One region of the Streptomyces sp. Sge12 genome, then DNA from elsewhere that is predicted to be linked to it. Evidence: riboswitches for the same ligand, from Rfam matches in the RefSeq annotation. Region 1 holds a riboswitch; each other region holds the start of a gene.
The links. Region 1 has a riboswitch for cyclic di-AMP ahead of B6R96_RS09430 (M23 family metallopeptidase). Riboswitches for the same ligand answer to the same signal wherever they lie in the genome.

Region 1 (5,270 bases):
GGGTCTCGCTGGAGGTCCCGGCCTCCCGCCTGCCCAAGGCGCTGGGCCTGCTCGCCGAGGCGCTGCGCGCCCCGGCCTTCGCCGACGCCGAGGTCGACCGGCTGGTGCGCAACCGGCTCGACGAGATCCCGCACGAGCTGGCCAACCCGCAGCGCCGCGCCGCCAAGCAGCTCTCCAAGGAGCTCTTCCCGGCCACCCTGCGGATGTCCCGGCCGCGCCAGGGCACCGAGGAGACGGTCGCCCGGATCGACTCCGCCGCCGTACGCGCCTTCTACGAGGCCCACGTACGGCCCGCCACCGCCACCGCGGTGGTCGTCGGCGACCTGACCGGCATCGACCTGGACGCCGTGCTGGCGGACACCCTGGGCACCTGGACGGGCAACACCGCCGCCGCCCTCCCGGTGCCGCCGGTGACCGCGGACGACACCGGCCGCGTGGTCATCGTGGACCGGCCCGGCGCGGTCCAGACGCAGCTGCTGATCGGCCGGATCGGGGCGGACCGCCACGACCGGGTGTGGGCGGCCCAGGTGCTCGGCACGTACTGCCTGGGCGGCACCCTCACCTCGCGCCTGGACAAGGTGCTGCGCGAGGAGAAGGGCTACACCTACGGGGTGCGCGCCTTCGGCCAGGTGCTGCGCTCCACCGCGGACGGCAAGGGTGCCTCGATGCTCGCCATCAGCGGCTCGGTGGACACACCGAACACGGGCCCGGCGCTGGAGGACCTCTGGAAGGTGCTGCGCACCCTCGCCGAGGGCGGTCTGACCGACGCCGAACGCGATGTCGCCGTACAGAACTTGGTGGGCGTCGCCCCGCTGAAGTTCGAGACGGCGGCCTCGGTCGCGGGCACCCTCGCGGACCAGGTCGAGCAGGAACTGCCGGACGACTACCAGGCGCAGTTGTACGCCCAGCTGGCCGAAACCGGCACGGTGGAGGCGACGTCGGCGGTCGTGAAGGCCTTCCCGGCGGACCGGCTGGTCACCGTCCTGGTGGGCGATGCGTCGCTCATCGAGGAGCCCGTGCGGGCCCTCGGGATCGGTGAGGTCACGGTCGTCTCCAACTGACGGTCGGGCGACGGCTCCTTGAGGGCCGGCTGAAGGTTTCAGCAAGGGGTTCTGGTGACTTGTTCACCGGAACCCCTTTTGTCCGTTTAATGGTGAGGTTGCTTGTATGCGGTGTGGCGTACGCAACAAAAAGCCGCGTCTGTTTGGCGATTGACTGATGATCCGCCTAGCGTCGGCCGTGCTGTCCGTCAGTTGTGCCCGCCGCACCCGCGGCACCGGGCAGCGATCGCCGAGTCCCCGTCAGGCGCGAGCCTGGGGAGCCGGGGACCCACATGAGTCCCTGGGGTGAATCGGACCCCCTCGTAAGAGGAGGCCCGTAGGAGACCTTCCTGCTCCGAACCCGTCAGCTAACCCGGTAGGCGAGAAGGAAGGAAAGGATCAAACCCTTCATGGCGTTTGGCAGTCGTCCCGCTGGTTCCGGTAAGCACCGTGGTTCCAGCCGTCTGAGCCGCAAGACCGCCGGTTACGCCGGTATCGCCGCGATCGCCACCACGGGTGTCGTCGGCTCCCTCGCCGCCCCGGCCTTCGCCGCGGACAACCACAGCAGCAACATCGGCCAGGACAACGGCCTCGGTGCCGTCGTCGTCGCCGACGAGCTCGCGGGTGACATCTCCGAGCAGGCCGACGCCCAGCACCGCGCCGCCGAGCACGCCGCCGCCAAGGCGCAGGCCGAGGCCGACGCGAAGCAGAAGGCCGCGGAGGCCAAGCGCCTCGCCGAGGCCAAGGCGAAGGCCGAGCGCGAGGCCGCCGAGCGCGCCGCCCGCGAGGAGGAGCGCAAGCGCCTCAACACCTTCGTCGCCCCGGTGGACGGCTCCTACGTCAGCACGCAGTACCACGCGGGCGGCGGCATGTGGTCCTCCGGCAGCCACACGGGCATCGACTTCCACGCCGCCTCCGGCACCTCGGTCCACGCCGTCGGCGTCGGCACCGTCGTCGAGGCCGGCTGGGGTGGCGCGTACGGCAACAACGTCGTCATCAAGCACAACGACGGTACGTACACCCAGTACGGGCACATGACCTCGCTGAACGTCTCGGTCGGCCAGCAGGTCACCCCCGGCCAGCAGATCGGCCTGTCGGGCTCCACCGGCAACTCCAGCGGCCCGCACCTGCACTTCGAGGCCCGCACGGGCTCGCAGTACGGCTCGGACATCGACCCGATCGCGTACCTGCGCTCGCACGGCGTCGAGCTCTGACGCTGCCCCGAGCAGCTTCGGCTCCACCTTCTGCTCCACCGAAGACCCCGGCTCCCCGAGCCGGGGTCTTTGTGTTGCGCGTCCCTGTGCAAATGTTTCGCATTTTCGGCTGCTCTCGGAAATTATCGTGTGTTGCAATAGAGTCTCGGTACGCGCATGTGCGTGCAATCAGGCTGGCAGTCGGAAATAGGCGGAGGTTCGGTCTTGCGTATTCCTGCGCACGCGGTATGCACAGCAATCCGCGACGACATCGTCTCCGGGGCGTTCGAGCCGGGCGCGCGGCTGACCGAGGAGGTGCTGGCCCGCCGGTACGGGGTCTCGCGCGTCCCGGTCCGCGAGGCCCTGCGGACCCTGGAGTCCGAAGGCTTCGTGACCACGCGGCGCCATGCGGGGGCCTGCGTGGCCGAGCCGACCGAGCAGGAGGCCGCGGACCTGCTGGAGCTGCGGATGCTGCTGGAGCCCCTGGCGGCCGCCAGAGCGGCCCGGCGGCGCACCGACGCACACCTCAAGGTGCTGCGGGGGCTGGTCAGGCTGGGGCAGGAGCGGGCCAGGCGGGGCCAGGGGGAGGACCTGCGCTCCCTGGGCGGCTGGTTCCACGAGACGCTCGCGCAGTCCTCCGGCAGCCCCGGGCTGATCGCGCTGCTCACGCAGATGCGGCACAAGGTCGCCTGGATGTACGTGGTGGAGGCGCCGGCCCGGCCGGTGGAGTCCTGGGCGGAGCACGGCGCGATCGTGGACGCGGTGGCGCGCGGGGACGCCGAGCGGGCGCGGGCGCTGACCGTGCTCCACGCCGAACGGGCGGCGGGGGCGCACCGGCTGCGGGTGCGCGCGGCGGTGAGGACTTCGCAACCTGCCGTAAACATGTCGAGCGGCCGGCATTAACAGGACCCGTATACAAAGGGTGGAATCGCGCATCGCGTGAATTCGCTGCACGGCGGCCGGTCGGATTGTGCGCCGGGCCGATTTTCCGTGCCGAATTCCTGCGGAGCTCAATTCGGAGTACGGCGGATTTGTGCGGGGCCCTTTTCCGGCCGAGCGGGATCTTCCCGGTGCGCCGCGAGCGGCCGACGCCGGGTCGCACCCGGCAGTGCGGGAGCGCCCCGCGGGGCGCCCGGGCAGGTCGAGCACCGACGGCGCGGACCGACGCGGTGCGTTGTGCGTGCGGGTGCGGGTGCGGGTGCGGGTGCGGGTGCGGGTGCGGGTACGGGTATGGGTACGGCGCCGGCGCGAGCCCGTAGGTGTGCGCCCTCGCTCCGCCGGGCCGGGGCCGTGCCGGAGATCTGCGCCCGCGAGTGCATCGCGACCCGGGCGGTCGTCGCACCCGGTGGGCCGGCGGCGGTCTGCGCTTGGGCGGCGATGCTGTGCCGGACCCTGCGGGCTGCGGCCCTGTGCACCGTGTGCCCGTGCTGCGGGACGGCCGCGGCTCCCGGCCGGGGGCGGGCGGCAAGGGTGCGGCCCGGCAGGGGGGTTGCGAGGGGGCGGGGCGGGCCCCGTGCCGGATGCGGCGAAGCCGCGGTCCCGGGAGCGGGGGCCGCGGCTTCGTGCGTGAGGTCGAACCCGAAGGGTCAGACGGTCTCGGGGAGCTCCTCGAGACCCTCGGCGACCAGCTTCGCGAGGCGGTCGAGCGCGGCGTCCGCACCCTCGGCCTCGGAGGCGAGGACGATCTCCTCGCCGCCCTGGGCGCCCAGGCCCAGAACCGCCAGCATGGAGGCGGCGTTGACCGGGTCGCCGCCGGACTTCGCGATGGTCACCGGGACGCCGGAAGCGGTCGTCGCACGGACGAAGATCGAGGCGGGACGAGCGTGCAGGCCCTCGGCCCAACCGACGTTGACGCGGCGCTCTGCCATGGTGATGCCCTTCAGGTTCTTACGGTTGTCTAGACCAGTCTCTCACGACGTCCGGAATGCTCGGACCGACCTTCGGCCTGATTTTTTCGCCGTTCGACCTTCCCCAGCTTGCACTGGTTTGTCCCATCCTGCCTAATACGCCGCGCGAGCACTGTCCCGCCCGATCCGGCCGTAAGGTAGGCCCATGACCATCGAGTCGGACCCCTCGTACCCGGCCCACTGGGAAGCCGACGTCGTCCTGCGCGACGGCGGTACCGCCCGGATCAGGCCCATCACCACCGAGGACGCGGGCCGGCTCGTCAGCTTCTACGAACAGGTCTCGGACGAGTCGAAGTACTACCGCTTCTTCGCGCCCTACCCCCGGCTCTCCGACCGCGACGTGCACCGCTTCACGCACCACGACTACGTGGACCGGGTCGGGCTCGCCGCGACCATCGGCGGGGAGTTCATCGGGACCGTCCGCTACGACCGCATCGGCCCCGACGGCCGGCCCGCCTCCGGGCCCGCCGACGAGGCGGAGGTCGCCTTCCTCGTCCAGGACGCCCACCAGGGCCGCGGGGTCGCCTCCACCCTCCTCGAACACATCGGCGCGGTGGCCCGCGAGCGCGGCATCCGGCGGTTCGCCGCCGAGGTGCTGCCCGCCAACAACAAGATGATCAAGGTGTTCACGGACGCCGGGTACCAGCAGAAGCGCAGCTTCGAGGACGGCTCCGTCCACCTCACCCTCGACCTCGAGCCCACCGCCGAGTCCCTCGCCGTGCAGCGCGCCCGCGAACAGCGCGCCGAGGCCCACTCCGTGCAGCGGCTGCTGGCCCCCGGCTCGGTGGCCGTCGTCGGGGTCAGCCGGTCCGGCGCCGGTGTGGGCGCGGCCGCGCTGCGCAACCTCCGCGACAGCGGCTTCCGCGGCCACCTCTACGCCGTCAACGAGGCCGTCACCCGCGACCTCCTCGACGGCGTCCGGGCCTACCCCGCGATCGGGGCCATCGGCGCCCCGGTCGACCTCGCGGTGATCGCGGTCCCGGCCGAACGGGTCCCCGAAGCGGTGGCCGCCTGCGGCGAGCACGGGGTCCAGGGACTGGTCGTCCTGTCCGCCGGCTACGGGGAGAGCGGCCCGGCCGGCCTCGCCCGCCAGCGCGAACTGGTGCGGCAGGTGCGCTCGTACGGGATGC
Region 2 (5,270 bases), 750 kb from region 1:
TGCACGACGTCCTGGACGCCCAGCTCGCCGACCTCACCCGCTTCGACTGCCAGCCGCTGCCCGGACTGCTGGCGGAGAGACTGCTCTCGTACAGCCCCCACCTGGACCGGGTCTTCTTCGGCAACAGCGGCACCGAGGCCGTGGAGACGGCCCTGAAGTTCGCCCGGTACGCCACCGGGCGCCCCAGGATCCTCTACTGCGACCACGCCTTCCACGGGCTGACCGCCGGCTCCCTCTCGGTGAACGGGGAGGGCGGCTTCCGCGACGGCTTCGCGCCGCTGCTCCCCGACACCAGGATCGCGCTGGGGGACCTCGCCGCCCTGGAGCGGGAGCTGAAGCGCGGGGACGTGGCCGCCTTCGTCGTCGAGCCGGTCCAGGGCAAGGGGGTGCTGGCCGCACCGCCCGGATTCCTGCTCGCCGCACAGGAGATGCTGCATCGGCGGGGGGCGCTGCTGATCGCGGACGAGGTGCAGACCGGCCTCGGACGCACCGGGGACTTCTACGCGTACCAGCACGAGCCGGGCGTGGAACCGGACCTGGTGTGCGTGGCGAAGGCGCTGTCGGGCGGCTACGTGCCGGTCGGCGCCACCCTGGGCAAGGACTGGATCTTCAAGAAGGTCTACTCGTCCATGGACCGGGTCCTCGTGCACTCCGCGAGCTTCGGCTCCAACGCCCAGGCGATGGCGGCGGGCCTGGCGGTGCTGTCCGTCATGGAGGACGAGGAGGTCGTCGCCAACGCCCGGGCCATGGGCGACCTGCTGCGCGGGCGGCTGGCCGCGCTGGTGGACGAGTACGAGCTGCTGCACGAGGTGCGGGGGCGCGGGCTGATGATCGGCATCGAGTTCGGCCGGCCGTCCTCGCTGGGCCTGCGCAGCCGCTGGACCATGCTGCAGGCGGCCCGCAAGGGTCTCTTCGCGCAGATGGTCGTGGTGCCGCTGCTCCAGAAGCACCGGATCCTCACCCAGGTCTCCGGGGACCACCTGGAGGTGATCAAGCTGATCCCGCCGCTGATCGTGGACGAGCGGGACGTGGACCGGTTCGTCGGCGCCTTCCGCGACGTCATGGACGAGGCGCACGGCGGGTCCGGGCTGATCTGGGACTTCGGCAGGACGCTGGTGAAGCAGGCCGTCGCCGCGCGCTGACGGCCTGCCGACCCCGGCGGGGAACCGGCCCCCGCCCCGTCAGACCAGGAGCCGGTCCCGCAGCCGGTCGAGGGTCTCGGGCCGCAGCCCGAGGCCCTCCGCCAGGTAGCGGTCCACCCCGCCCCAGATCTCGTCGATGGTGTCGAAGGCGGCCACCAGGTATTCGGCGCGCGCGTCGAAGAGCGGTGCGAGCAGCTCCATCACCTCGGGGGAGCGGGCGTCCGCCGACTCGTCGGTGCGGCGCACGCGGTAGCGGCGGTGCGGGGCGTTCGACTCCAGGTAGTCCGTCACGATCGCCTCGCGCTCGACGCCCAGCGCGAGCAGGGTGACGGCGATCGACAGGCCGGCCCGGTCCTTGCCGGCCGCGCAGTGCATGAGGGCGGGGACGCTGTCCTCGGCGAGGGCGTGCACGACCCGGCTGTGCTCGGTGGTGCGCAGGCGGATGATCCCGCGGTACGAGTTCGACATCCGGGCGGCGGCCCTGCCCTCGCCCAGGAGCTCGCGCAGCTGCACGAGGTCGCCCTCGCGGACCAGCCGCCAGAACTCCCGCCCGTCGGCCGGGTCCGAGAGCGGGATGTTGACGTTGCGCACGCCCGGCAGTTCGACGTCCGGCCCCTCCAGGGCGTGGTCGGCGCCGTTGCGGAAATCGAAGATGGTGTGGAGGCCGAGCGAGGCGAGGAACTCCGCATCGCTTTCGGTGGCATGTGCGAGATGTCCGCTTCGGTACAGTCGTCCCGTCATGACCGTTCGGCCGTCAGAAGTCGGCAATCCGCCCACATCGCGGAAATTGCGCACTCCGGTCAGCTCCGGCTCCTGTATCTGCTGGGTCAAAGCAACTCCTCCGCCGCATCCTGGGTGCTGTGTCCGAATTACACTACTTGGCGCCAACTTGCCATATCCGGAGGCGAGATCGGGCACGTCCCCGTGAGCCAGATCATACGGTGACCGTGAGTGCCTGATCGCTGAAGGCGAATGGCCCGGTCGGGGCGGCTGTTGACGGTCGGGAATGGACGCAGGGTGACCGGAATTCCGCCGGTCCCTCATGCCTGTTATTCCGTCAGGGAATTCGCGGCTTGTAGCGCGCGGCCGCAAGGGATTACCTTCGCGATCGATCCGGGCGGAACGCCAAATCCTGCCGCCTCCCGGAAACCGCATCCGACCTATTCGTGCGGCAGGAGCGGGGGAACCAGGTAAGCCGCCGGCCCGGAGATCCTTTCACCGGGACGGCTCGGGGTGAAGCCGTTCATGTCCCGTACATGTACGGCCGGACATCTCCAGTCCGAACCCGACAGCTCACCTCGCAGGCGCCGGAGAGGAATTCGTCATGCCTGCAAAGGGTAAGCACCGCCGCCCCAAGTCCCTTTCCCTTTCGCGCGGTTTCGCCGTCGCCGGAACCGGCGGCGCGGCCCTCGCGCTGCCGCTGATCGGTGCCGCCGGCGCCCAGGCGGCCGGTGCTCCGGCCGCCGCCCCCGCGGTCGCTCCCGCGGTGGCCCCGCAGGCCCCGGCCGCGCTCCCGGCGGCGCCCGTCGCCGCCGTGCAGGCCGCCCCGTCCGTGTACACGGTCGTGCCGGGCGACTACCTCTCCAAGATCGCCGCCGAGCGCCACCTGTCGGGCGGCTGGGAGCAGCTGTACGCCGACAACCGCGAGGCCGTCGGCAGCAACCCGTCGCTGATCCACCCGGGCCTGAAGCTGACCCTCGGCGGTGCGGGCCGGGCGGCTGCCGCCCCGGCCGCCCCCGAGGCCGACGCGAAGCCGGCCGAGCCGGCCGCGCCCAAGCAGGAGCGCAAGCAGGCCGGCAAGGCCGCCCCCGTGCAGCGCGAGGCCACCACCGGGTCCCGCGCCGAGGCCCGCGCCGAGGCCCCGGCCGCGCCGCAGTCGGCCGCCGGCTTCGTGGCCCCGGTCAGTGGTGGGATCTCCACCCAGTACAAGGTCGCGGGAGCCATGTGGTCCTCCGGTTACCACACGGGCGTCGACTTCATCGCGAGCTCCGGCACCAGCGTCAAGGCCGTCGGCGCGGGCACCGTGGTCTCCGCCGGCTGGAGCGGCTCGTACGGCAACGAGGTCGTCATCCGCCACGCGGACGGCAAGTACTCCCAGTACGCCCACCTCTCCCAGCTCTCCGTCTCCTCCGGTCAGAGCGTCACCGCCGGCCAGAGCATCGGCCTCTCCGGCTCCACCGGCAATTCGACCGGCCCGCACCTGCACTTCGAGATCCGCACGAGCCCGTCCTACGGCTCGGACCTGGACCCGATCGCCTACCTCCGCTCGAAGGGCGCGAGCCTCTGACGGCACCCGCCGGCGGACCGCCGACCCGCGTGGGGCCGGGACCCGAGGGGGGTCCCGGCCTCACGTGTACTTATTCCTTATCCCATGCGTGGTATAGATCACGGTCCGTCAACCCCTCATTACGTTGGCGTAGGTTGGTTACGGGAGTGAAGTATGGGTTCCCGTGGCAGCGACGACGACGAAACTCAAGACCATCGGCTCGTACGCGGCGATCGGGGACAGCTTCACCGAAGGCGTGGGGGGACCCGGGACCCGGGGGATTCCTATCTCGGCTGGGCCGACCGGCTCGCCGTGCTCCTGGCGGACCAGCGCGACGAGCACGACTTCCGTTATGCGAATCTGGCGGTGCGGGGGAAGCTCCTCGACCAGATCGTGGCCGACCAGCTCCCGAGGGCCAAGGCCCTCGCGCCGGACCTCGTGACCTTCTGTGCGGGCGGCAACGACATCATCCGGCCCGGGACCGACCCGGACGACGTGGCGGAGCGCTTCGAGGCGGCCGTGGCCGACCTCACCGGGGCCGTCGGCCAGGTCATGATCACCACGGGCTTCGACACCCGCGGCGTGCCGGTGCTCAAGCACCTGCGCGGCAAGGTCGCGACCTACAGCGCGCACGTCCGCGCCATCGCCGACCGCTACGACTGCCCGGTGCTCGACCTCTGGTCGCTGAAGTCCGTACAGGACCGGCGGGCCTGGGACACCGACCGGCTGCACCTCTCACCCGAGGGCCACACGCGGGTCGCGCTGCGCGCCGCCCAGGTGCTCGGCCTCCCGGTGCCGGCCGACCCCGACCAGCCGTGGCCCCCGCAGCGCCCGCGCGGCTCCGTGGACGTCACCCGGGACAACATCCAGTGGGCGCGCGAGCACCTCGCGCCGTGGATCGGCCGACGGCTGCGCGGGGAGTCCTCCGGCGACCACGTGGCGGCGAAGCGGCCGGACCTGCTGCCGCTGTAACAGGGTCGGGGGCGGCAAGCGGAATCCTTCGGGGCCGGTGTGCGTTGGGATGGTCGTAGAAGCACGACCATCCTGACCCCACCCTCCCTGGAGGCGCTTTGACCGGCTCCCGTCCCTTGCGTCCGCGGCTGCGTGCCCTGCGGCCCGAAGCCTTCGGTGCGGACCCGTCCGGTGCCCGGCTGGAGCGGATCCGCCGCTCGCCGAACTTCGCCGACGGCGTCTTCCAGAACCCGGTCGGGGCCCGGAACAGGCCCTCGGGCTCGATGACGGAGTTCGCCAAGATCTACTTCCACCGGGAGCAGCGGGTCCGGCGCAGCCCCGCCGCACCCATCCCGGTCCACCCGACGACCCTCGCGGACCTGGCGAAGCCGCCCGCGAGCGGCCTGCGGCTGACCTGGATGGGGCACTCCAGCGTGCTCGCGGAGATCGACGGGCGCCGGGTGCTGTTCGACCCGGTGTGGGGCGAGCGGTGCTCCCCCTTCCCCTTCGCCGGCCCCAAGCGCCTGCACCCGGTACCGGTCCCGCTGGCTTCGCTGGGCACGGTCGACGTCGTCGTCATCTCGCACGACCACTACGACCACCTCGACCTGCCGACGATCAAGGAGCTGGCCGGTACGGACACGGTCTTCGCCGTCCCGTTGGGCGTCGGCGCGCACCTGGAGCGCTGGGGCGTACCGGCCGACCGGCTGCGCGAGCTGGACTGGAACGAGAGCACCGAGATCGCCGGCCTCTCCCTCACGGCGACCCCCGCCCGGCACTTCTGCGGCCGCGGCCTGCGCAACCAGCAGCACACCCTGTGGGCGTCCTGGGTCGTCGCGGGCGGCGAGCACCGGATCTACCACAGCGGGGACACCGGCTACTTCCCCGGCTTCAAGGAGATCGGCGCCGAG
Region 3 (5,270 bases), 2.6 Mb from region 1:
GTAGCCGACGAGCTCCGGGCCGATCTGCTCGATCACGGCGAGGACGGCCTTCTCGACGCCCTTGCCCATGTAGCGGTTGGGGTCACCGTCACGGAGCTCGATGGCCTCGAAGGCACCGGTGGAGGCGCCGGACGGAACTGCAGCACGGCCGGTGCTGCCATCGTCGAGGCCCACCTCGACCTCGACCGTGGGGTTGCCTCGGGAGTCCAGGATTTCCCGGGCTACGACGACGTCGATGGACGGCACGAGCATCTCCTTCTGGGATGTGACGCTGGGTGTGCGGTGGCGTGTCAGGCCGTGGGATGGCCTTGCCGCCTAGAGCCTAACCGGCTCCGGGCACTCGACCGGCCGACCGCCCGGACCCTGGGACGAAAAAGGGACCGAATACCCCTCTTCCGGGACATAAGTCTCTTGATCATCGGCATTTCGGGGCCGCGCACGGCACCGCCCGGCGCGTGGGGCACGCGCCGGGCGGTGGACATCCTGCACGCAGTCAGCGGACCGCGGGCGCAGGGTTCTGCGGCATGTGCCGCATTGTTCAGCTGAGCTTCAGCTTCTGACCCGGGAAGATCAGGTCGGCGTCCGAGACGATGTCCTTGTTCAGCTCGAAGAGCTTCTCCCAGCCGCCCTTGACGCCGTTGGTCTCGGCGATGGTGCCCAGGGTGTCGCCCGGCTTCACCTCGTACGAGCCGTTGCCGGTCTGCGGCGCGGCCGGAGTCTCGGTGCGCTCGGAACGGGTGACCGGAGCCTCGGCGCGCTTCGTCTTCGGAGCGGCCTTGGTCTCGACCTTCTTCGTCTCGGCCTTCGGCTTCGACTGCGGCTTGTTCTGCGGCTTGTTCTGCGCCGGGGTCTCGGCGCCGCCACCGGTGTAGGCGGAGCCCGACAGGCCCTTGCCGCAGGACGGCCAGGCGCCCTTGCCCTGGCTCTTGAGGACCTTCTCCGCGACGGCTATCTGCTGCGCCTTGGTGGCCTGGTTGGCCTGCGGGGCGTAGGACTTGCCGCCGAAACCGGCCCACGTGGAGGACGAGAACTGCAGGCCGCCGTAGTAGCCGTTGCCCGTGTTGATGGCCCAGTTGCCACCGGACTCGCACTGCGCGACCTTGTCCCACTCGGACGCGGTGGCGGCGCTGGCGGTGCCCGCGGCCATCAGGGGGGCGGCCACGGCCACACCGGCGACACCGGCGAGCGTGACGATCCGGACAGACCGCTCGATTGCAGTACCGCGACGGTGCTTGCCCTTGCCGGAAAGCAGCATGGAGTTCTCCTCACCGACGCCTACGAGGTGAGCTGTCGGGTTCGGGCGAGTGAGTTGCCCGGCCGTGCGACCTAGCGCACGTCTTAACCCCAAGCCGGTGGCGTGACCGTCTCTCAACGGCCGCTCCCGGCACCTACCTTGGTTCCCCCGCTCCTGCCTTCGGCGCTTGACGCGACGACTGTTCCCCCCGTCCGCCGGCAGGATTCGGCGATGCGGTCGAAGGAGCCCGCGGTGGCGAGCGATTCAGAAGGTAGACAGGTCTCTCCCCGATGTTCAACGAGCAACATCGGGGAGAAACGGCCCCTACTTGCGCTCCCCGGAGGGGTGTTTGCGCAGGTGAGGACGGGGTTTGCGGAAGCCCCCGGGCGGGACACGCCAGTTGACCGGAAGAGACGCATGTCTCACTTGCCGAAAACCGACATTCGACTCTTTCCGGATAACTGAACTGCCCTTATTGCGTGGTTAGATCCAGATTCTGGCCGGGCTTGATCAGGTTGGCGTCGTCACCGATGACCTGCTCATTGGCTTCGTAGAGGCCGTTCCAGCCGCCCCTCACGCCCTTGGCGACCGCGATGGTCGCCAGGCTGTCGCCCACCTGGACCGTGTACGTGGGGTCCGACGCGGTGTCAGAGGGGGCCGTCGGCTCGGCCGCCGGGGCACCGCGGTGCTTGCCGCTGCCCTCGGCGGGAGTGGCACCCAGCGTCTGCGGGGTCTCGGGAGCCCCGGGGGTCGCAGGGGACGTCGGGTCGACGGGAGGCAGTCCGGGCGTGGCCGGCGGGGTGGTCGGGGCGGTCGGGTCCACCGGGAGCGTGGGCGCCGTCGGGTCGACGGGGGCCGGCGTGGTGGTCGGGTCGCCCGGCAGGGTCGGGGCCGTCGGGTCCACGGGAGGCGTCGTCGGGACGTCCGGCGCGGGCATGACGGGCAGTCCGATGGACGGGGCGTCGGGAATGAGGAACGGGGTGTCCGACGGGCTCGGGGCCGGGGTCGGCGCACCGTAGTCCGTGGACCGCGCGCCGCCGCCGGTGGACGGGACGACGTCGTCCGGGCGGGACGGCGAGGGGGCGAGGGGGCCCGTACCGCCGGGCAGACCGGGGTCGACCTGCGCGGCGGGGCTCTCCTTGTCGAGGCCCGCGGAGGCCGCGCACAGCGGCCACGCCTGCGGGCCGGTGGACTTCAGCACGCGCTCGGCCACCGCGATCTGCTGGGACCTGCTCGCCAGGTCGGGGCGCTCGGCGAAGTCGAGACCGCCGGCGCCCTGCCACTCCTCCTGCGTGAACTGGAGTCCGCCGTAGGAGCCGCTGCCGGAGTTGGCACTCCAGGAGCCGCCGCTCTCGCATTCGGCGACCTTGTCCCACGTGGACGTGTCGGCGGCAGTGGCGCTGGTGGCCGCGAGCAGCGGCAGAGCCAGCGCGGAGCCAGTGACTCCGGCTGTGACGACCAGCGCGGGGACCTGGCGGGGGCGTCTGTGACGGCCGTTCCCGGAACGCATGTAGTGCACCTTTCGCATAACAGCGGGGTAACGGCAGAACCTAGCGGCCTTCGAACGATTGTCACAAGTTCAAGTCGAACCTGACTTTTAATCAGATTCCGCTTAAGTGTTTTGAGGCGTGAAGCGAACGGGAAGAGTGCGCAGCCCCCGCATGATCAACCCCCCACGCCAGCGCAGGTCTTGGGACGGAACAGCAAGTTCCAGATCGGGCAGGCGCGTCAGCAGCGTGGCGAGCGCCGTCTGTCCTTCGAGGCGGGCGAGCGGGGCCCCGAGGCAGTAGTGGATCCCGTGACCGTATCCGAGGTGCTGGTTGTCGGCGCGGGAGAGGTCGAGGGTGTCCGGGTCCGCGAACCGCTCGGGGTCGCGGTCGGCGGCCGCGAGGACGACCAGCACCGGATCGCCGGCGGCGACGGACATGCCGCCGAGGGTCAGCGGCTCGGTGGCGAAGCGCCAGGTCGCCAGCTCCACGGGGCCGTCGTAGCGCAGCAGTTCCTCGACCCCGGTGGCCAGCAGCCCGCTCTCGCCGGCGGCGAGGGAGAGCTGGAGGCGCTCGCGCTGGCCGGGGTTCATGAAGAGGGAGTGGACCCCGTTGCCGATGAGGTTCACGGTGGTCTCGAAGCCGGCGAAGAGCAGGATGAAGGCCATCGCGGTGGCCTCGCCCTCCGTCAGGTGGTCGCCGTGGTCGCTCGCCCGGATCAGGTCGGAGATCAGGTCGTCGCCCAGATCGTCCCTTTTGCGGTGGATGAGTTCACCGAGGTAGGTCCGCATCTGCTTGACCGACCGGGCGACCCCGCCGCGCGGACCGCCGCCGTGGCGGATCATCATGCCGGCCCAGTCGCGGAAGTCGTCCTGGTCCTCGCGCGGCACCCCGAGCATCTCGCAGATGGCGTAGATGGGGAGCGGGAAGGCGAACTCGTGGATGAGGTCGGCCTCCCCCCTGGCCGCGAAGGCGTCGATCAGGTGGTCGGTGAGCGCCTGCACCCGCGGGGCGAACTCGGCCACCCTGCGCGGGGTGAACGCCTTCGACACCAGCCTCCGCAGCCGGGTGTGATCCGGCGGGTCGATGTTGAGCAGGTGCGTCATCAGCTCCGCCTTGCGCTCCCCCGGGATCCCGGTCTTGCCCTTGGCGTGCGCGGGCTCCGCGTGGTGCGCAGGGTTCTTGCTGAGCCGCTGGTCGGCGAGGGCCTGGCGGGCGTCGGCGTAGCGGGTGACGAGCCATGCCTCGACCCCGCTGGGCAGCTTGGTGCGGTGCACCGGGGAGTGCTCGCGCAACCACGCGTAGGCCGGGTAGGGATCGGTCGCGAACTCCCAGTCGAAGAGGGTGGGGCCCTCGGCGGGAGGGGTGTCGGACGGGTTCGCGGAGGTCTGCTCGTGCACCCGAAGACCGTATCCCGGCGGCGGACCCCCATCCGATTTGGGTGGTTCGCCGCGGCTGTCCGTAGATCGTCCATCCCTTGACGTGACCTTCTCCGACATTCCTACTTTCGGTTTTGTGGATGTGAAGATCTTGAAAAGCAGTTTCGCGGTGGTGGAGCGACGGGCCGAGCACGCCGTCAAGTTCTTCTACTCCCACCTCTTCTGGCACAACCCCGGTGTCCGTGCCCTCTTCCCGGACTCCCTCCACGACATGGAACGCCAGCGGGACCGGCTCTTCGCCGCGCTCACCCACGTCATCGCCCACCTCGACGACGGAACGCTCCGCCCCTACCTGCACGACCTGGGACGCGACCACCGCAAGTTCCTGGTCCGCCCCGAGCACTACGCGGCCGTCGGCGCCAGCCTGCTCGCCGCGCTCGCCGAGACCTCCGGCGCGGCCTGGACCCCGCCGGTCGAGAAGGCCTGGGCCGAGGCCTACCAGGTGATCGCCGACGCGATGACCTCCGGCGCCGAGGCGAGCGAGGACCCGCCCTGGTGGGACGCGGAGGTCGTGCGCCACCTCCAGTACGGGCCGGACATCGGGGTGCTGACCCTGCGGCCGCACCTGCCCTTCCCCTATCTCCCGGGCCAGTACACGAGCGTGAGCAGCGATCGGGTCCCGACGACCTGGCGCACGTACTCCATAGGCAACGCCCCCCGCCCCGACGGCACCGTCGACCTGCACGTCAGCCGGATCGACCGGGGGCGCCTGAGCACCGCCCTGGTCCGCGAGACCCGGCCGGGGGACGTACTGCGGCTCGGCGCCGCCGGCGGGCAGCTGGTCTTCCGCCGCGAGGACCGCCCGGTCAGCCTCATCGCCGCCGGCACCGGCTGGGCGCCGATCCGCGCCATGCTGGAGGACCTCGCGGAGCATCCCCCGGACCAGGACGTACGGCTCTTCGTGGTGGCCCGGGACGGCGCGCACCTCTACGACCGCCCGCTCATCGACGCGTACGCCGCCAGCTGCGGCTGGCTCGCCGTCACCTACATCACGCCCGCCCCCGGGCGGCACCGCAACCAGGCCACCGACCGGCTCGCGACGGCGCTGGGCCACCGGGGCCTGTGGCCGGACCAGGACGTCTACCTCAGCGGCCCGCCGCAGTTCATCGA

Region 2: linked by a shared signal. The riboswitch ahead of B6R96_RS06435 (LysM peptidoglycan-binding domain-containing M23 family metallopeptidase) and the one ahead of B6R96_RS09430 (M23 family metallopeptidase) in region 1 are both predicted to bind cyclic di-AMP.
Region 3: linked by a shared signal. The riboswitch ahead of B6R96_RS21450 (LysM peptidoglycan-binding domain-containing protein) and the one ahead of B6R96_RS09430 (M23 family metallopeptidase) in region 1 are both predicted to bind cyclic di-AMP.

What each region holds. Positions count from the first base shown of each region.
Region 1 covers NZ_CP020555.1:2,179,477-2,184,746, reverse strand. Annotated here, with positions in the region: gene B6R96_RS09435 (M16 family metallopeptidase) at 1-1,061, shown strand, start outside; cyclic di-AMP (ydaO/yuaA leader) riboswitch at 1,279-1,437, shown strand; gene B6R96_RS09430 (M23 family metallopeptidase) at 1,451-2,254, shown strand; gene B6R96_RS09425 (GntR family transcriptional regulator) at 2,459-3,136, shown strand; gene B6R96_RS09420 (HPr family phosphocarrier protein) at 3,820-4,101, opposite strand; gene B6R96_RS09415 (bifunctional acetate--CoA ligase family protein/GNAT family N-acetyltransferase) at 4,286-5,270, shown strand, end outside.
Region 2 covers NZ_CP020555.1:1,429,113-1,434,382, reverse strand. Annotated here, with positions in the region: gene B6R96_RS06445 (aspartate aminotransferase family protein) at 1-1,142, shown strand, start outside; gene B6R96_RS06440 (tyrosine-protein phosphatase) at 1,182-1,973, opposite strand; cyclic di-AMP (ydaO/yuaA leader) riboswitch at 2,289-2,464, shown strand; gene B6R96_RS06435 (LysM peptidoglycan-binding domain-containing M23 family metallopeptidase) at 2,467-3,429, shown strand; partial or broken gene B6R96_RS06430 (SGNH/GDSL hydrolase family protein) at 3,593-4,380, shown strand; gene B6R96_RS06425 (MBL fold metallo-hydrolase) at 4,479-5,270, shown strand, end outside.
Region 3 covers NZ_CP020555.1:4,784,065-4,789,334, reverse strand. Annotated here, with positions in the region: gene eno (phosphopyruvate hydratase) at 1-252, opposite strand, end outside; gene B6R96_RS21450 (LysM peptidoglycan-binding domain-containing protein) at 539-1,255, opposite strand; cyclic di-AMP (ydaO/yuaA leader) riboswitch at 1,258-1,430, opposite strand; gene B6R96_RS21445 (LysM peptidoglycan-binding domain-containing protein) at 1,707-2,744, opposite strand; gene B6R96_RS21440 (cytochrome P450 family protein) at 2,847-4,121, opposite strand; gene B6R96_RS21435 (globin domain-containing protein) at 4,243-5,270, shown strand, end outside.